One region of the Streptomyces sp. NPDC006551 genome, then DNA from elsewhere that is predicted to be linked to it. Evidence: riboswitches for the same ligand, from Rfam matches in the RefSeq annotation. Region 1 holds a riboswitch; each other region holds the start of a gene.

Region 1 (5,763 bases):
CCTCGGCGAGGTGCCCCCCGAGCGCGACCCGATCATCCGCGCCGGCCGGGCCGAGCCCGTCGAGGCCGACGGATGGGTCTACCACCAGGCCGGCGGCCCCGGACGCGCCTTGCAGGCACTCCGCGTCCACGTGCCGTACGCCACCCGCGCCGACATCGTGCGGGTCCACCCCGGCGAGGAGTGGCTCCACGTCCTCGACGGCCGGGTGCGGCTCGCGCTCGGCGACGCCGTGCACGTCCTGGACCCGGGGGACAGCGCGCACTTCGACTCGCTCACCCCGCACCGCATCGGCGCCGCCACCCGAGGCGGCGCCGACCTGCTCTTCGTCCACACGCTGATGCAGAGCCCCGCCGCCGAGCTGTGTCTCGGCGAGGGGACCCCGCACCCGCGCTGAGCCCATCGGAAGGGGCCGACATGTCCGACAAATCCGCCGAGATCACCGGTGAGGAGCGCGGGGGCGGCAAGTTCCCCAAGGGGCTGGTCCTCCGCCTCTTCGCCTACCTGGTCGCCGGGCACCTCTTCGCGGGCTTCCTCTACCTGCTCTTCATGCTCGGCGGGCAGAACCAGTAGCCGCGCCGGCCGGCCGGGCTACGCCTCGGTGACGAGGCGCTCGCGCAGCCGCTCACGGGTCTCGGGGGCGAGCCCGAGACCCTGCGAGAGGTAGTTCTCGGCCGTGCCCCAGGTCCGCTCCATCGTCTCGAACGCGGCCCGGAGGTACTCCACGCGCGCGTCGAAGAGGGGACTGAGCAGCTCCATCACCTCGGGTGCCATGGCGTCCGCGGAGGTGGAGCTGCGGCGGATCTTGTAGCGGCGGTGGGGGTCGTTCGACTTGATGTAGTCCGCCTCGATCGCCTCGCGCTCGACGCCCACCGCGAGCAGCGAGATCGCTATGGACAGACCCGCGCGGTCCTTGCCCGCCGCGCAGTGCATCAGGGCGGGGACGCTGTCCTCGGCCATCGCGTGCAGGACGCGGCTGTGCTCCGCCGTACGCTCGACGATCATCTTCCGGTACGAATCGGACATGCGGTCGGCCGCCTTGCCGTCGCCGAGCGCCTCGCGCAGCTGCTCCAGGTTGCCCGCGCTGACCAGCTTCCAGAACTCCTTGCCGTCGGCCGGGTCGTTGAGCGGTATGTTCACATTTCGTACACCCGGCAGCTCGATGTCCGCGCCCTCCACCTTCCGGTCCGCCGCGTTGCGGAAGTCGAAGACGGTGTGCAGCCCGAGAGTGGACAGGAAGGCCGCGTCCTCCTCCGTGGCGTGCGCGAGATGGCCGCTGCGGAAGAGCCGCCCGAACCTCACCGACCCGCCGTCCACGGTCGGCAGTCCGCCCACGTCCCGGAAGTTGCGGACCCCGCTCAGCTCGGGTTCGGTCGACGGGACCTGCGGCAGCTGCTGCGTCACGAGTGCTCCTGAGTGTTGGCGGACTTCGACGATACGAGATCGGTTCCTGGGGCAATCATTCCGGGTGGCGGCCCGCTCGCACACCCCTGGGGCGGTAATGAGCGTTCTGTCCGAATTGGGGCGTTAGGGATAACGCGCCCTGGTAGCGGGGGAGATGGGTTCCGGGGCGTGAGCAGCGTCATAACCGTGACGGACCGTGCCTGATCGTCTTCCGCAATAGCCCTGCGAGAAAAGGAAATCGAGGCTCCGTCATCGCGGAGGGTGACCAGAATTCCGGTTGAATTTCACGGCGGGGAATGCGAGATGAATGCGACGGCTTGTTCGCGCCGACCCCGCTCGTCTACGGTCACCGTCAATCCGGTCGGACCGCCGAATCCTGCCACCGTCCGGAATCCGCACCCACCCACGTATGGCAGGAGCGGGGGACCCAGGTAGTACGCCGATCCGGCTCATGCCGGACCGGCTCGGGGTGAAGCCGCGTGAAAACGCGGCCGGACATCTCCAGTCCGAACCCGACAGCTCACCTCGTAGGCGACGGAGAGGAATTCGCCATGCCCGCGAAGGGTAAGCACCGCCGTCCCAAGGTCAACCCGATCACGCGCGGATTCGTCGCCGCCGGTACGGGTGGCGCCGTCGTCGCCCTGCCGCTCCTCGGCGCGACCGGAGCCCACGCCGCCGAGAAGACCGCTCCCGCCGTGACGCCCGAGCAGGCCGTCGCCGCTGTCGCCGCCGCCCCGGCGAAGGCCCCGGCCGCCGCGCCCGCCGCCGCCAAGGCCAAGCCGAAGACGTACTCCGTCGTCGCCGGCGACTATCTGTCCAAGATCGCCGCCGAGCACCACCTGGCCGGCGGCTGGAAGAAGCTGTACCAGGACAACCGCCAGGTCGTCGGCGAGAACCCCTCGCTGATCTTCCCCGGCATGAAGCTCACCCTCGGCGCCAAGTCCACGGCCAAGGCGCCCGCGCCCAAGGCCGCCGCCCCGAAGGCGGCTCCGAAGGCGGCTCCCAAGGCGGCTCCCAAGGCCGCTCCGAAGGTCGAGAAGTCCACCTCCGACGCGGCGGAGTCGCGCAGCTCCCGCAGCAGCGAGCGCGCCGCCGTGGAGTCCACGCCGGCGTCGCAGTCCTCCTCCGGCTGGGTCTCCCCGGTGGGCGGCGGTGTCTCCACGCCGTACCGTGCCTCCGGCTCGATGTGGTCCTCCGGCTACCACACCGGTGTCGACTTCATCGCCTCCTCCGGCACCTCCGTCAAGGCCGTCGGCGCGGGCACCGTGTACTCCGCCGGCTGGAGCGGTTCGTACGGCAACGAGGTCGTCATCCAGCACGCCGACGGCACCTACTCGCAGTACGCGCACCTCTCCTCCCTCTCCGTCTCCGCCGGCCAGTCCGTCAACGGCGGCGACCAGATCGGCCTGTCCGGCTCGACCGGCAACTCCAGCGGTCCGCACCTGCACTTCGAGATGCGCACCGGCCCGAGCTACGGCTCGGACATCGACCCGCTCGCCTACCTGCGCCAGAAGGGCGTCAGCGTCTGACGCACCGTCGTCCGGCGCGTCCTCGTCCGACGCGTCCTCGGTACGCTCCCGGGCCCGGCACCTTCGTGCCGGGCCCTCGGCGTATTCCGGCTTGGTGCAATCTTGACCGGTGGCATATGTCACTCACCGTCAACCCCTCCTTACGGTCGCGTAAGTCACATCCGTAAGGGAAAGATGTGCTCCCGTGGCAGACGATTCGAGATCAAGAGACATGAACGTATTCGGGTCGTACGCGGCGATCGGTGACAGCTTCACCGAGGGCGTCGGAGATCCCGGACCCGACGGGACGTATGTGGGATGGGCAGACCGTTTCGCGGTTCTGCTCGCCGACCGGCTGCCGGAGCACGACGCGTTCCGTTACGCCAATCTGGCCGTACGCGGCCGCCTCCTCGACCAGATCGTGGAGGAGCAGGTACCCAGGGCTAAGGAACTCGCCCCCGACCTGGTGACCTTCTGCGCGGGCGGCAACGACATCATCCGTCCCGGCAGCGACCCGGACGACGTCGCCGAGCGCTTCGAACGCGCCGTCGCCGACCTCACCTCCGCCGTCGGCACGGTCATGGTCACGACCGGCTTCGACACCCGGGACGTGCCCGTGCTGCGCCATCTGCGCGGCAAGATCGCCACCTACACGGCCCATGTCCGGGCCATCGCCGACCGGTACGGCTGCCCGGTCCTGGACCTCTGGTCGCTCAAGTCCGTCCAGGACAGGCGCGCTTGGGACGGCGACCGGCTGCATCTGTCGCCCGAGGGGCACACCCGGGTCGCGCTGCGCGCCGCCCAGGTCCTCGGCATCCCGGTGCCGGCCGACCCGGACCAGCCGTGGCCGCCGCTGCCCCCGCGCGGGACGCTGGAGGTGCGCCGCGACGACATCCTGTGGGCCAGGGAGTATCTGGTGCCCTGGATCGGTCGCCGGCTGCGGGGCGAGAGCTCGGGCGACCACGTGGCGGCCAAGCGCCCGGACCTCCTGCCCCTGTAGCCGTAGGTGCCACGGCGGCCGGGATCCGCTCCAGGACACGCCCGCGAACACGTCGTACCACGACAGCGTCTCCAGATGGAGGTAGCGGATGTGGCAGTCGCACACGGCGAGCGGGCAGGCGCGCGGGGCGCAGGGCGGCGCGGCAGAGCCCCCGCCCCACCCGCCATGGACCGGAGGCGCCGGTCGTTCGCGCGGGCCTGAGCGGGTGACGGGGCAGGAGTGGCGCCCCGGGACGGGCGCTGGGGGGTGCTGGGATGTGGGCGCGCGCCGGAGTCTCCGGCAGCCGTTCACGAAGGGATCGCCCGTGACGACCAGTCATCGCTCCACCGTCAGCGACCGCTTCCCCGCCCACGTCTCCGGCAGGCTCCCGGCCGGCCGCCGGCTGCGCCGCGCCTTCACCACGGGCACGGTGCTCGGCGGCCTCCTGCTCGCCGGCGCGGGACCCGCGCTCGCCGTGGGGGCCGACGGGGCGGCACCCCCGGCCACCGTCCGCACCGCGAAGGCCACCACCCTCACCGTGACCGGGGCCGGACGGGCCGCCGCCGCGCCCGACCTGGTCGTCCTCTCGGTGGGCGTCGAGGTCACCCGTAAGACCGCCAAGGAGGCGATGAGCGCCCAACGATCCGCCGCCGAGGCGTTGCTCGCCGCGCTGCGCGAGCAGGCCGTCGCCGCCGGTGACATCAGGACCGACAGTCTGTCCCTCTCCACGGTCTACGGCCAGAGCGACGGCGGCGAGACCGAGGTGACCGGTTATCAGGCCGGCCAGTCCTTCTCCGTGAAGGTCCGGGACATCGACCGCGCGGGCCGGGTCATCGGGGCCGTGACCGACGCGACCGGGGACGCGGGCCGGGTCAACGGCGTCGCGTTCGACGTCGCCGACCGGAGCGCGTTGCGCGCCCAGGCCCGCGAGGCCGCGCACCGGGACGCGTACGAGAAGGCTTCCCAGCACGCACGGCTCAGCGGGCTTCGGCTCGGCCGGCTCGTCTCGCTGACCGAGGACGACGCCACCCGTCCCGGCGCCGTGCCCGGCGTCCCCGCCGACGCGCAGCAGGTTCCCCTGGCCCCCGGTGAGATCGAGGAACAGGTCACGGTCACGGCGGTCTACGAGCTGCGCTGACCGTCCGGGTCGGGGCCGGGCAGACCCAACTCCCGGACCAGCGCCGCATCGGCCCACTCCAGCATCGAGGCGCGCGAAAGGGATCCGGCGTACGAGGTCATCTGCACGGCCAGCCCGTCCAGGAAGGCGGTCAGCCGCCAGGCCGCGGCCGCCGGGTCCTGGCAGGGGAACTCACCGGCCGCCGCGCCTTCGGCGATCACGTCGGCCAGCGCCGCCTTCCACTGCTGATCGAGGGCGCCCGCGACCTCGCGCAGGGCCGGTTCGCGCAGACTGGCCGACCAGCCCTCGATCCACAGCCGCCAGCCCTTGGCCTGCCCGGTGGGGGCGTACCAGCGGACCGCCGACCGCAACCTGCGCAGAGCCGTCGTGCGCCGCCCGAGCAGCGCCCGCAGATGGGCGAGATCGCTCTCGGCGGCGTAGGCGAAGGCCGCCGCGACGAGCTTCTCCTTGGTCGAGAAGTGGTAGAGCACCAGGGCGTTGCTGACCCCGAGCGCGGAGGCGACATCGGCGATCCGTACGGCCGCCACCCCCCGGGCCTCGATCTGCGCGACGGCGGCCCGCAGCAACTCCTCACGCCGCTCCGCCACGTTCAAGCGCACTCTCGCCACGCCGCTCAGCCTACACAGCACATGACGCGGGCATGATCATTTCAACGGTGGTGCCACTCAGTACCAGCCGTGGCGCTCGCCGATCTCCGCCAACCGCTCCTCCGCCAGCGCGTGCGCGGCGGCGCGCGG
Region 2 (5,763 bases), on a different contig from region 1:
GCCGTCGCCGGATTCGACGGCGCCGTTCTCGCCGACCCAGGGGATCGCCGTCACGACGACCGCGTCACTGGTCTCGTCCGCGAGCGCCGCCGCCAGCGCCTCGCGAAAGTCCGCCGGGCTCGCCGCCGTGGTGAGGTCGAGCGGACGCAGCGGACGCAGCCCTTCCGTCAGGCAGGCGTCGTAGGTCAGCAGCCCGAGCGACTCGGAGTTGCCGAGGATCGCCACCCGCGGCCCGGCCGGCAGCGGCTGGCCGGCGAGGAGCAGGCCCGCGTCGACCAGTTCGGTGACCGTGTCGACCCGGATGACTCCGGCCTGCCGGAGCAGCGCGGAGACCGTGGCGTGCGGGATACGGGTGACGGGAACCCGGTGTCCGGGGGGCGCGCTCCCGCTGTGGCGGGCCCCCTTGACCACCACGACCGGCTTGACCGCCGCCGTCCGCCGCGCAAGCCGGGTGAATTTGCGGGGGTTCCCGATCGACTCCAGGTAGAGCAGGACGACGTCCGTCTCGGGGTCGTCGTACCAGTGCTGCAGGAGGTCGTTGCCGGAGACGTCGGCGCGGTTGCCCGCCGAGATGAAGGAGGAGAGTCCGGCGCCCCGCCGGTGGAGTCCGGCGAGGAGCGCGATGCCGATCGCCCCGGACTGGGTGAACAGCCCGATCCGCCCGGACGTCGGCATCTGCGGGGCGAGTGAGGCGTTCAGCCGGACACCGGCCGAGGTGTTGATGATCCCGAACGCGTTGGGCCCGATGATCCGCATGCCGTACGAGCGGGCCTGCCGCACCAGTTCGCGCTGTCGTTCCCGTCCCTGCGGCCCGCTCTCGGCGTAGCCGGCGGAGAGGACGACCAGGCCCCGCACGCCGTGCTCGCCGCAGTCGGCGACCGCCTCCGGCACCCGCTCGGCGGGGACGGTCAGGACCGCCAGGTCCACCGGCTCGCCGATGTCCGCGACGGAGCGGAAGGCCGGCACCCCGTCGAGCGAGACCGTCCCCTCGCCGAGGGCCCGGTTCACCGCGTACGTACGTCCGGTGTACCCCCCCTCCAGGAGGTTGCGCAGCACGGTCCGGCCGACGCCCCCCGGGGTGCGCCCGGCTCCGACGACGGCGACCGAGCGGGGGGCGAGCAGGCGCTGCACGGAGCGGGCTTCGGCGCGCTGTTCCCGCGCGCGCTGGACGGCGAGCGAGCGGTCGGTGGGCTCGAGGTCGAGATGGAGCCGTACCGAACCGTCCTCGAAGCTGCGCTTCTGGGTGTACCCGGCGTCCGTGAAGACCTTGATCATCTTGGTGTTCGCGGGCAGCACCTCCGCCGCGAAGCGCCTGATGTCCCGCTCCCTCGCCACCGCGGCGATGTGTTCGAGGAGCGCGGAGGCGACGCCCCTGCCCTGGTGTGCGTCCTGGACCAGGAACGCGACCTCCGCCTCGTCGGCCGGGGCGCTCGCGGGGAGCCCCTGGGCGTTGATGCGGTCGTAGCGCACGGTGGCGATGAACTCCCCGCCGACGGTCGCCGCGAGCCCCACCCGGTCCACGAAGTCGTGATGGGTGAAGCGGTGGACGTCCTTGGCGGAGAGGCGCGGGTACGGCGCGAAGAAGCGGTAGTACTTCGACTCGTCCGAGACCTGTTCGTAGAAACTGACCAGCCGGTCGGCGTCGTCGACGGTGATGGGCCTGATGCGCGCGGTCCCGCCGTCACGGAGGACGACGTCCGCTTCCCAGTGGTCGGGGTATGCGTGTTCAGGCTGTTCCTGTTCCGACGCGCTCTGCATGGGCCAAGCCTACGGCCGGGGTACGACACCGGCACCGGTCGCGCACGGCATGCGTGCCGTGCGGGGTATGGGCAAGGTAGGAAGGCCGAAGGGCCGTCGTGTCCGGGCCGGAGGTCGGTACGAGCATGTCGCGACCCGTGTGAGAGACTGGTCTAGACAACCCGCTAAGACTTGAAGGGCAACACCATGGCTGAGCGCCGCGTCAACGTCGGCTGGGCCGAGGGCCTGCACGCCCGCCCCGCCTCCATCTTCGTCCGTGCCGCCACGGCCTCCGGCGTCCCCGTGACGATCGCCAAGGCCGACGGCAACCCGGTGAACGCCGCGTCGATGCTCGCGGTGCTCGGTCTGGGCGCGCAGGGCGGCGAGGAGATCGTGCTCGCTTCGGACGCCGAGGGCGCCGAGGCCGCTCTGGACCGTCTCGCCAAGCTGGTTGCCGAGGGCCTCGAGGAGCTTCCCGAGACCGTCTGACGACACTTCACGAAGGGGCCGCGCCCGCCGTCGATCACGGCGGGCGCGGCTCCTTCGTTTTCCGTGTGGTCACTCCGGACCGGAATAAAGGGAAGCACAATTCCGGGCGACGCCATTCCCGTCGGCCTTATTTCGGGCAGCACGAATACAGCCGGAGAATTCCATCTCTTTGTATACGGCCCCGTCGTTAATTCCGGACGCTCGCGGTGTTTACGACATGTTGCGAAGCCCTCACACGCCCTCGCCCGGAGCTCTTCAGCCGGTGCAGGACCAGCGACCGCTCGGCGTGCAGGGCGGTGAGCGCACGGGCCCGCTCGGCGTCGCCGCGCGCCACGGCGTCGACGATCGCCCCGTGCTCGGCCCATGCCTCCACGGGCCGGCCGGCCGGCTCGACCACGTACATCCAGGCGATCTTGTGCCGGAGCTGGGTGAGCAGCGCCGTGAGCGCCGGGCTGCCGGACGCCTGCGCCAGAGTCTCGTGGAACCAGCCGCCGAGCGAGCGCAGATCGTCGCCCTGGCCGCGCCTGGCCCGCTCCTGGCCGAGCCTGACCAGGCCGCGCAGCACCTTGAGATGGGCTTCGGTGCGGCGCTGGGCGGCGCGGGCGGCACCCAGCGGCTCCAGCAGCGACCGCACGTCCAGCAGGTCGGCCGCCTCCTGCTCGGTGGGCTCGGCGACATGGGCCCCCGCGTGCCGGCGGGTGATCACGAACCCCTCCGATTCCAGGGTTCGCAGCGCCTCGCGGACCGGGACGCGGGAGACTCCATAGCGGCGGGCGAGCTGCTCCTCGGTCAGCCGGCTGCCGCGCTCGAAGACCCCGGAGACGATGTCGTCCCGGATCGCCGTGCATACCGAGTGCGCGGGGATGCGCATGTTCGACCTCCGCCTCAATCCGCGCGAAACCCATCCTATTGACGTCCGTCCGCCGGTTCCTCGCCGACTCTTCGATGACGGACGACTGTCCGGTGACTCTATTGCAGCGGGGCGGCAATTCCGATGGCTACCGGGAATCCATGGATATCTTTTGGCCGAGAAAAGCCCCGGCTCAGTACGAGCCGGGGCTTTTCTGACGCGGAGGGGCGCGGTCGGGTCAGACGTTCACGCCACGGGCGCGCAGGTACGCGACCGGGTTGATGTCGGAGCCGTACTCGGCGCTGGTGCGGGCCTCGAAGTGCAGGTGCGGGCCGGTGGAGTTGCCGGTCGAACCGGAGATGCCGATCCGCTCGCCCGGGGTGACGGTCTGGCCGACCGAGACACTGATGGCCGAGAGGTGCCCGTACTGGGTGTACGTGCCGTCGCTCATCCGGATGACGACGTTGTTGCCGTACGCGCCGCCCCAGCCGGCCTCCACGACGGTGCCCGAGCCCACCGAGACGACCTTGCTGCCGTAGGCGGCGTGGAAGTCGACGCCGGAGTGGCTGCCGGAGGACCAGAGGGAGCCGCCGGTCTTGTAGCCGGTGGTGACGTACGAACCGGCGATGGGGAGCTGGAAGGAGTTCAGGCGCTTGCGCTCGGCCTCACGGGCGGCGCGCTCCTTGGCCTCGCGGATCTCCTTGGCGCGGGCCTCGGCCTTGCGCTTCGCCTCGGCCTTGGCACGGGCCTCGGCCTTCGCCTTGGCGAGGGCCTCGACGGCCTCCCGCTCCTGGACGGCGGCCTGGACGTCGATCTGGTCCGCCAGGGACTCGGAGACGACGGCCTGGTTCAGGCCGGTGTCCTCGAGCGAGCGGGTGTCCGTGTCGGCGGCGAGCGCCGGGGAGGCGAGGGTTCCGATGACGCCGGTGGTGGCGAGGGCGGCGACGCCGGCGATGCCCGCGCTGCGGCGCGCCATACGGCTCGGACCACGATGCTTCCCGGTGGCACGGGTGAACGCCATGAAGTGGCTGATCCTTTCCTTCCTTCTCGCCTACCGGGTTAGCTGACGGGTTCGGAGCAGGAAGGTCTCCTACGGGCCCCTCCGCGCTCAGGCGAAGGCGTCCGATTCACCCCAGGGACTTCGTGTGGGTCCCCGGCTCCCCAGGCTCGCGCCTGACGGGGACTCGGCGATGACTGTCCGGTGCCGCGGTCGCGGCGGGTGCAACTGACGAACAGCCGGACCGACGCTAAGCGGACTGTCTTTCAATCAGCAAACAGACACGTCCTTTTGTAAGACATGCCACAGGGCAGACGGGCACCCTCTCCCGCAATACGGACAAAGACCCAACAAAGGCGAGGACCCCGACGTAGGGTGACGTCGGGGTCCTCGAAGTGGCGCTGGAGCTCCTCGATCAGCCGGTGACGACGGTCACTTCGCCGATGCCGAGCGCGCGCACGGGCTCCTCGATCTGCGCCGCGTCACCCACGAGCACGGTGACCAGACGGTCCACCGGGAAGGCGTTGACGACGGCCGCCGTCGCCTCCACCGTGCCGGTCTCGGCCAGACGCGCGTACAACTGCGCCTGGAAATCATCCGGAAGGTGCTGCTCGACCTGGTCGGCGAGCGTCCCGGCGACAGAGGCGGCCGTCTCGTACTTCAGCGGCGCCACGCCCACGAGGTTCTGCACCGCGACGTCGCGCTCCGCGTCCGTCAGCCCCTCGGCGGCGAGCGTGCGCAACACCTTCCACAGGTCGTCAAGCGCCGGGCCGGTGTTGGGGGTGTCGACGGAACCGCTGATGGCGAGCATCGCGGCGCCGTTGCCCTCGCCGTCGGAGCGGAGCACCTGGCCGAAGGCCCGCACGCCGTAGGTGTAGCCCTTCTCCTCGCGCAGGACACGGTCCAGGCGGGAGGTGAGGGTGCCACCGAGGCAGTACGTGCCGAGGACCTGGGCCGGCCAGACCCGGTCGTGCCGGTCGGCGCCGACGCGGCCGATCAGCAACTGGGTCTGGACCGCGCCGGGACGGTCCACGATGACCACGCGGCCGGTGTCGTCGGCCGTGATCGGCGGCATGCGACGCGGCTCGGTCGTGTCGCCCGTCCAGGCGCCGAGGGTCTCGGCGAGGACCTTGTCCAGGTCGACGTCGGTCAGATCGCCGACGACCACGGCGGTGGCCGTGGCGGGCCGCACGTGCGCCTCGCAGAAGGCGCGGACGGCCGCGGCGTCGATCGCGGCGACCGTCTCCTCGGTGCCCTGGCGCGGCCGGGACATGCGCGAGCCGGCCGGGAAGAGCTCCTTGGAGAGCTGCTTGGCCGCCCTGCGGGCGGGGTTCGCCGTCTCGTGCGGGATCTCGTCGAGCCGGTTGCGTACCAGCCGCTCGATCTCGGTGTCGACGAAGGCCGGGGCGATCAGGGCCTCGGAGAGCAGACCGAGCGCCTTGGGCAGCCGGGAGACCGGAACCTCCAGGGAGATCCGTACGCCCGGGTGGTCGGCGTGCGCGTCGAGCGTGGCGCCGCAGCGCTCCAGCTCCGCGGCGAACTCCTCCGCCGAGTGCTTGTCCGTCCCCTCGGAGAAGGCCCGGGCCATGATCGTCGCGACTCCGTCGAGACCCTCCGGCTCGGCGTCCAGGGGCGCGTCGAGGAAGATCTCGACGGCCACCACCTGCTGGCCGGGGCGGTGACAGCGCAG
Region 3 (5,763 bases), on a different contig from region 1:
GGGCCGGCGGTTACTGTCGGGGCCATGCACGACCAGCCCTCCGCCCCCGGCTCCTCCGCCGCCCCCGCGCTCTTCACCTGGGAGTTCGCGACCGATCCGTACCCCGCCTACGCCTGGCTGCGCGAGCACGCGCCCGTGCACCGGGCGAAGCTGCCCAGCGGGGTCGAGGCGTGGCTGGTGACGCGGTACGCCGACGCGCGGCAGGCCCTCGCCGACCAGCGGCTGTCGAAGAACCCCGCGCATCACGACGAGCCGGCGCACGCCAAGGGGAAGACGGGGATCCCCGGGGAGCGCAAGGCCGAGCTGATGACGCATCTGCTCAACATCGATCCGCCCGATCACACCCGGCTGCGGCGGCTGGTGTCGAAGGCGTTCACGCCGCGCCGGGTGGCCGAGTTCGCGCCCCGGGTGCAGGAGCTGACCGATCGGCTCATCGACGGGTTCGCGGAGAAGGGGAGTGCCGACCTCATCCACGAGTTCGCCTTCCCGCTGCCCATCTACGCGATCTGCGACCTGCTCGGCGTCCCGCGCGAGGACCAGGACGACTTCCGTGACTGGGCCGGGATGATGATCCGGCACGGCGGAGGGCCGCGCGGCGGGGTCGCGCGGTCGGTCAAGAAGATGCGCGGGTACCTCGCGGAGCTGATCCACCGCAAGCGGCTCGATCCCGGTGACGACCTGATCTCGGGACTCATCAAGGCCTCCGACCACGGGGAGCACCTCACCGAGAACGAGGCCGCGGCGATGGCCTTCATCCTGCTCTTCGCCGGCTTCGAAACCACGGTCAATCTGGTAGGAAACGGTCTTTATGCCCTGCTTCGGAACCCCGATCAGCGGGAGCGGCTCCAGGTGTCGCTCGCGGCGGGGGAGCGGGAACTCCTGGAGACGGGGGTCGAGGAGCTGTTGCGCTACGACGGGCCGGTCGAGCTGGCCACCTGGCGGTACGCCATGGAGCCGCTGACCATCGGCGGGCAGGAGATCCCGGCGGGCGATCCGGTCCTCGTCGTGCTCGCCGCCGCCGACCGCGACCCGGCGCGGTTCGACCGGCCGGACACCCTCGACCTGTCCCGGCGCGACAACCAGCACCTCGGGTACGGGCACGGCATCCATTACTGCATCGGCGCTCCGCTCGCCCGGCTGGAGGGGCAGATCGCCCTCGCCACCCTTCTGACTCGGCTGCCGGACCTGCGACTTGCCGTGGATCCCGCCGATCTGCGGTGGCGAGGAGGGCTCATCATGCGCGGATTGCGCACGCTTCCGGTGGAGTTCGACCCCCTTGTCCGCTGACGCTCCGTCAAGACTGTGACTTTTACGTGATCTCCGCTGCATCGACTTGTGACTGACGTTCGAATGCCGCTACGTTCACCGTCAATCTCAGCCGTCACGCGAAAGGCATTCCGCATGCGCTCCGGGAACGGACGTCACCGCAGACCCCGCCAGGCCCCCGCCATCGTCGTCGCCGCAGGCGTGACCGGATCGGCCCTCGCGCTGCCCCTGCTCGGCGCGGGCTCCGCCTCCGCCGCCGACGCCGCCACCTGGGACCGGGTGGCCGAGTGCGAGTCGGGCGGCCTGTGGAGCGCCAACTTCGGCAACGGGCTCTACGGCGGGCTCCAGTTCACGCAGGAGACCTGGGAGCGGCACGGCGGCCTCGCGTACGCGTCCAGCGCCGACCTGGCCAGCCGTGCGCAGCAGATCGTGGTGGCCGAGAAGGCGCTCGCCGCCGGCGGCACGGAATGGGACACCTGCGCCCCGATCGCCGGCCTGACGAACGACGGCACCGCTCCCGAGGTCGACCCGGGTCCGCCCGTCGTGCCGACGGAGCCCACGGGTCCGGTCGAGGAGTCGAACCGGACCACGGGCCTTCCGATCGCCCCGACGACCCCCGAGGCGACCCCGACGGCCCCCGAGGTCGTTCCCACCACCCCGGCCGCCCCGACCACCCCCGAGACCGTCCCGACCGCGCCCACGACGCCGGACGCGTCGACGGGCACCGGCACGCCTTCCCCCACCGCCCCCGAGGCGTCCCTCTCGCCGTCCGCCCCGGCCGTCCCCGGCACCGGCAAGCACCGTGGCGACGCCGCCCCCGAAGAGGTGGGCAATACGGACAGCACTGGCGAAACCGGTCGGCACGCCTCGCCGTCCGATGGAGCTGACGGGTCGGCAGGCGATGTGACCGCCGGCGCGGGTTCGGAGAATACGGACACTCAGGGCACTGTGGACGAATACACCGTCAAGCCCGGAGACAACCTCACCGAGATTGCTCAGGAGAACGAGCTCCCCGGCGGATGGGCCGCCCTCTATGACGCCAACCGCCAGACGGTGGGCGGCGATCCGGATCTCATCCTCCCTGGTCAGAGCCTCGACCTGACGCCCGAAACCGCGCCCGCGCAGGGGTAGTTCGGGGCTATATGTCCGGTTCTGGGCAAGTGAGATATGGGTCTCTTTGCCGCCGTCGGCGTGTCACGTCCGCAAACTTTGCTCCCGTCACCTCTCACCTGCGCAAACGCTGTTCGGCCGAGGGCAAGTAAGGGCGATTTCTCCCTAATAGACGTCTTTGAACTTCGTGGGGGTCTGTGCCTACGGTCGTGACCGCTCGCCACCGCGGGCCCCGTCGACCGAAACGCCGAATCCTGCCGTCGGTTGATGGGAACAGTCGTCGCGCAAGCGCCGAAGGCAGGAGCGGGGGACCCAAGGTAAGCGCCGGTCCCGGCCGTCGAGACAGACGGACGGAAGGCCGGCTTGGGGTGGAGCCGCGTGCTGAGGCACGCGGCCGGACAACTCACTTGGTCCGAACCCGACAGCTCACCTCGCAGGCGTCGGTGAGGAGAAATCGCATGCTGCTTTCCGGCAAGGGCAAACACCGTCGTGCTTCCAAGGCCACCCGCGCCGTCGCGCTCGTCGGCGTCGCCGGCGTCGCCGTCGCCGCCCCGCTGATGACCGCCGGGTCCGCCTCGGCCGCCACCGCCTCCGAGTGGGACGCCGTCGCCCAGTGCGAGTCCGGCGGCAACTGGTCCATCAACACCGGCAACGGCTACTACGGCGGCCTGCAGTTCTCGGCCTCCACCTGGGCCGCCTACGGCGGTACCGCGTACGCCTCGACCGCCGACCAGGCCTCCAAGTCGCAGCAGATAGCGATCGCCGAGAAGGTCCTGGCCGGCCAGGGCAAGGGTGCCTGGCCGAGCTGCGGCGTGGGCCTCTCCAGCGCCTCGTACGACGGCGGCTCCGCCGAGCAGGCCGCCCCCGCGCAGCAGGAGCGCCAGGCCGAGCAGCCGACGACCCGCAGCGAGCAGCGCACCGCTCCGAAGGCCGCGTCCAAGAAGGCCGAGCCGAAGAAGACCGTCACCACCCCGACCGGCGAGAAGGTCGCGAAGGGTGACGGCGAGTACAAGGTCGTGGCCGGTGACACGCTGAGCAAGATCGCCGCCGCGCACGACGTCAAGGGCGGCTGGGCGAAGCTCTTCGAGCTCAACAAGGACATCGTCGACGACGCCGACCTGATCTACCCGGGCCAGCAGCTTCACCTGAAGTGAGTCCGGCGGCCCGCGTGAGCCCGGCGGCTCACACGGGCCCCTGGGGGCGTCGCGCCCCTACGACCCTCCCGCGGTGACCACCCCGGCCCGGCGCACCCTTCCCCCGTGCGCGCCGGACCGGGGTTCCGCGCGTTTCCGGACCCGAGAACGCCCCACGGGCTGGCCCACGCGCCGTTACCGTCCAGTAGTTCTGAGGTCGTTCGTCCCCAGATGCATGCCCTTGGGTCCTTTTTCGTCCCAGCGGGCGGGCGCCCGGCTGGCCGGAGCCCCGGAGCCGGTTAGGCTCTTGTCGCAAGGCCAAAGAGACCCTGCACCGCATGCGTCACATCTAGCTTCACATCCCAGAAGGAGATGCTCGTGCCGTCCATCGACGTCGTCGTAGCCCGGGAAATCCTGGACTCCCGAGGCAACCCCACGGTCGAGGTCGAGGTCGGCCTCGACGACGGCAGCACCGGCCGTGCTGCTGTTCCGTCCGGTGCGTCCACCGGTGCGTTCGAGGCCCTCGAGCTCCGCGACGGTGACCCGAACCGCTACCAGGGCAAGGGTGTCGAGAAGGCCGTCCTGGCCGTCATCGAGCAGATCGGCCCGGAGCTCGTCGGCTACGACGCCACCGAGCAGCGCCTGATCGACCAGGCGATGTTCGACCTGGACGCCACACCGGACAAGTCCTCGCTCGGCGCCAACGCCATCCTCGGCGTCTCCCTCGCCGTCGCGCACGCCGCCTCCGAGGCGTCCGACCTGCCGCTCTTCCGCTACCTCGGCGGCCCGAACGCGCACCTGCTGCCCGTTCCGATGATGAACATCCTGAACGGCGGCTCGCACGCCGACTCCAACGTGGACATCCAGGAGTTCATGATCGCCCCGATCGGCGCGGAGTCCTTCTCCGAGGCGCTGCGCTGGGGCACCGAGGTCTACCACACCCTCAAGTCCGTCCTGAAGACCAAGGGCCTGTCCACCGGCCTCGGCGACGAGGGCGGCTTCGCCCCGAACCTGGACTCCAACCGCGCCGCGCTCGACCTCATCCTCGAGGCCATCAAGCAGGCCGGCTACGTCCCGGGCAAGGACATCGCGCTGGCGCTCGACGTCGCCGCCTCCGAGTTCTACAAGGACGGCTCGTACGAGTTCGAGGGCAAGTCCCGCTCGGCCGCCGAGATGACCGAGTACTACGAGGAGCTCGTCGCCTCCTACCCGCTGGTCTCCATCGAGGACCCGCTGTTCGAGGACGACTGGGCCGGCTGGAAGGCCATCACCGAGAAGCTGGGCGCCAAGGTGCAGCTCGTCGGTGACGACCTGTTCGTCACCAACCCGGAGCGCCTGGCCCGCGGCATCGAGGAGGGCTCCGCCAACGCCCTGCTGGTCAAGGTCAACCAGATCGGTTCGCTGACCGAGACCCTGGACGCCGTCGAGCTGGCCCAGCGCAACGGCTTCAAGTGCATGATGTCCCACCGCTCCGGCGAGACCGAGGACGTCACCATCGCCGACCTCGCCGTCGCCACCAACTGCGGCCAGATCAAGACCGGCGCCCCGGCCCGCTCCGAGCGCGTCGCCAAGTACAACCAGCTGCTGCGCATCGAGGAGATCCTCGACGACGCGGCCGTGTACGCCGGCCGTAGCGCCTTCCCGCGCTTCAAGGGCTGATCCCGCAGAAAGCCCGGTTACCTACGTCCCCGCACCCGGTCCCGTACCGTGTGCGGGGACGTACGTACGTAAAGGGGAGGCACGCACATGGCCGGGGACCGGTTCTCGACCGCGACCAGGATCAGGCTCCTCGGCGAGCAGACAGCCGCCCGTGTCTACCGCTCCCAGACCCGCCGCCAGGCCCGCCGCTCCCGGCTCACCGGCCGCGCGGCCTTCCTCGCGCTCGTCGTCTGCTCGCTGGTGGTGGCGCTCGCCTACCCCATGCGTCAGTACGTCTCCCAGCAGGGCGAGATCGCCGAACAGGAGCGCCAGGCCGCCGAGGCCGCCGAACGGGTCGAGCAGCTGAGGGACGAGAAGGCCCGGCTCCAGGACCCGGCGTACGTCCGCCGCCTCGCCCGCGAGCATCTGCACTACGTCATGCCCGGCGAGACCGGCTTCACCGTGAACGACCCCGAGGCGGAGCGCGCCCGCCGCGCCGAGCAGTCCGAGGCGGGCACCCCCTGGTACTCCAGTCTCTGGAACGGCGTCGACCGCGCCGACGCGCCCCGCTGACGCGGCGGCGCGAGATGATGGTGTGACGGCACACCGCACGGCC

What was found. A riboswitch is a leader RNA that binds a small molecule or an ion and turns the genes downstream of it on or off. The one in region 1 is predicted to bind cyclic di-AMP.
Region 2: it holds a riboswitch for cyclic di-AMP, as region 1 does, so the genes downstream of both, ABZY12_RS21895 (M23 family metallopeptidase) here and ABZY12_RS07060 (LysM peptidoglycan-binding domain-containing M23 family metallopeptidase) in region 1, are expected to answer to the same signal.
Region 3: it holds a riboswitch for cyclic di-AMP, as region 1 does, so the genes downstream of both, ABZY12_RS11800 (transglycosylase family protein) here and ABZY12_RS07060 (LysM peptidoglycan-binding domain-containing M23 family metallopeptidase) in region 1, are expected to answer to the same signal.

The regions. Positions count from the first base shown of each region.
Region 1 covers NZ_JBEXOT010000004.1:186,410-192,172, forward strand. The annotation lists gene ABZY12_RS07045 (helix-turn-helix domain-containing protein) at 1-394, shown strand, start outside; gene ABZY12_RS07050 (DUF6126 family protein) at 415-570, shown strand; gene ABZY12_RS07055 (tyrosine-protein phosphatase) at 589-1,401, opposite strand; cyclic di-AMP (ydaO/yuaA leader) riboswitch at 1,759-1,948, shown strand; gene ABZY12_RS07060 (LysM peptidoglycan-binding domain-containing M23 family metallopeptidase) at 1,953-2,930, shown strand; gene ABZY12_RS07065 (SGNH/GDSL hydrolase family protein) at 3,142-3,909, shown strand; partial or broken gene ABZY12_RS07070 (radical SAM protein) at 3,926-4,035, opposite strand; gene ABZY12_RS07075 (SIMPL domain-containing protein) at 4,214-5,026, shown strand; gene ABZY12_RS07080 (TetR family transcriptional regulator C-terminal domain-containing protein) at 5,011-5,634, opposite strand; gene ABZY12_RS07085 (Glu/Leu/Phe/Val dehydrogenase dimerization domain-containing protein) at 5,692-5,763, opposite strand, start outside.
Region 2 covers NZ_JBEXOT010000025.1:69,108-74,870, reverse strand. The annotation lists gene ABZY12_RS21910 (GNAT family N-acetyltransferase) at 1-1,758, opposite strand, end outside; gene ABZY12_RS21905 (HPr family phosphocarrier protein) at 1,945-2,226, shown strand; gene ABZY12_RS21900 (GntR family transcriptional regulator) at 2,414-3,097, opposite strand; gene ABZY12_RS21895 (M23 family metallopeptidase) at 3,315-4,097, opposite strand; cyclic di-AMP (ydaO/yuaA leader) riboswitch at 4,110-4,276, opposite strand; gene ABZY12_RS21890 (pitrilysin family protein) at 4,489-5,763, opposite strand, start outside.
Region 3 covers NZ_JBEXOT010000008.1:160,331-166,093, forward strand. The annotation lists gene ABZY12_RS11790 (cytochrome P450) at 25-1,287, shown strand; gene ABZY12_RS11795 (transglycosylase family protein) at 1,402-2,397, shown strand; cyclic di-AMP (ydaO/yuaA leader) riboswitch at 2,656-2,831, shown strand; gene ABZY12_RS11800 (transglycosylase family protein) at 2,835-3,530, shown strand; gene eno (phosphopyruvate hydratase) at 3,882-5,168, shown strand; gene ABZY12_RS11810 (septum formation initiator family protein) at 5,256-5,720, shown strand.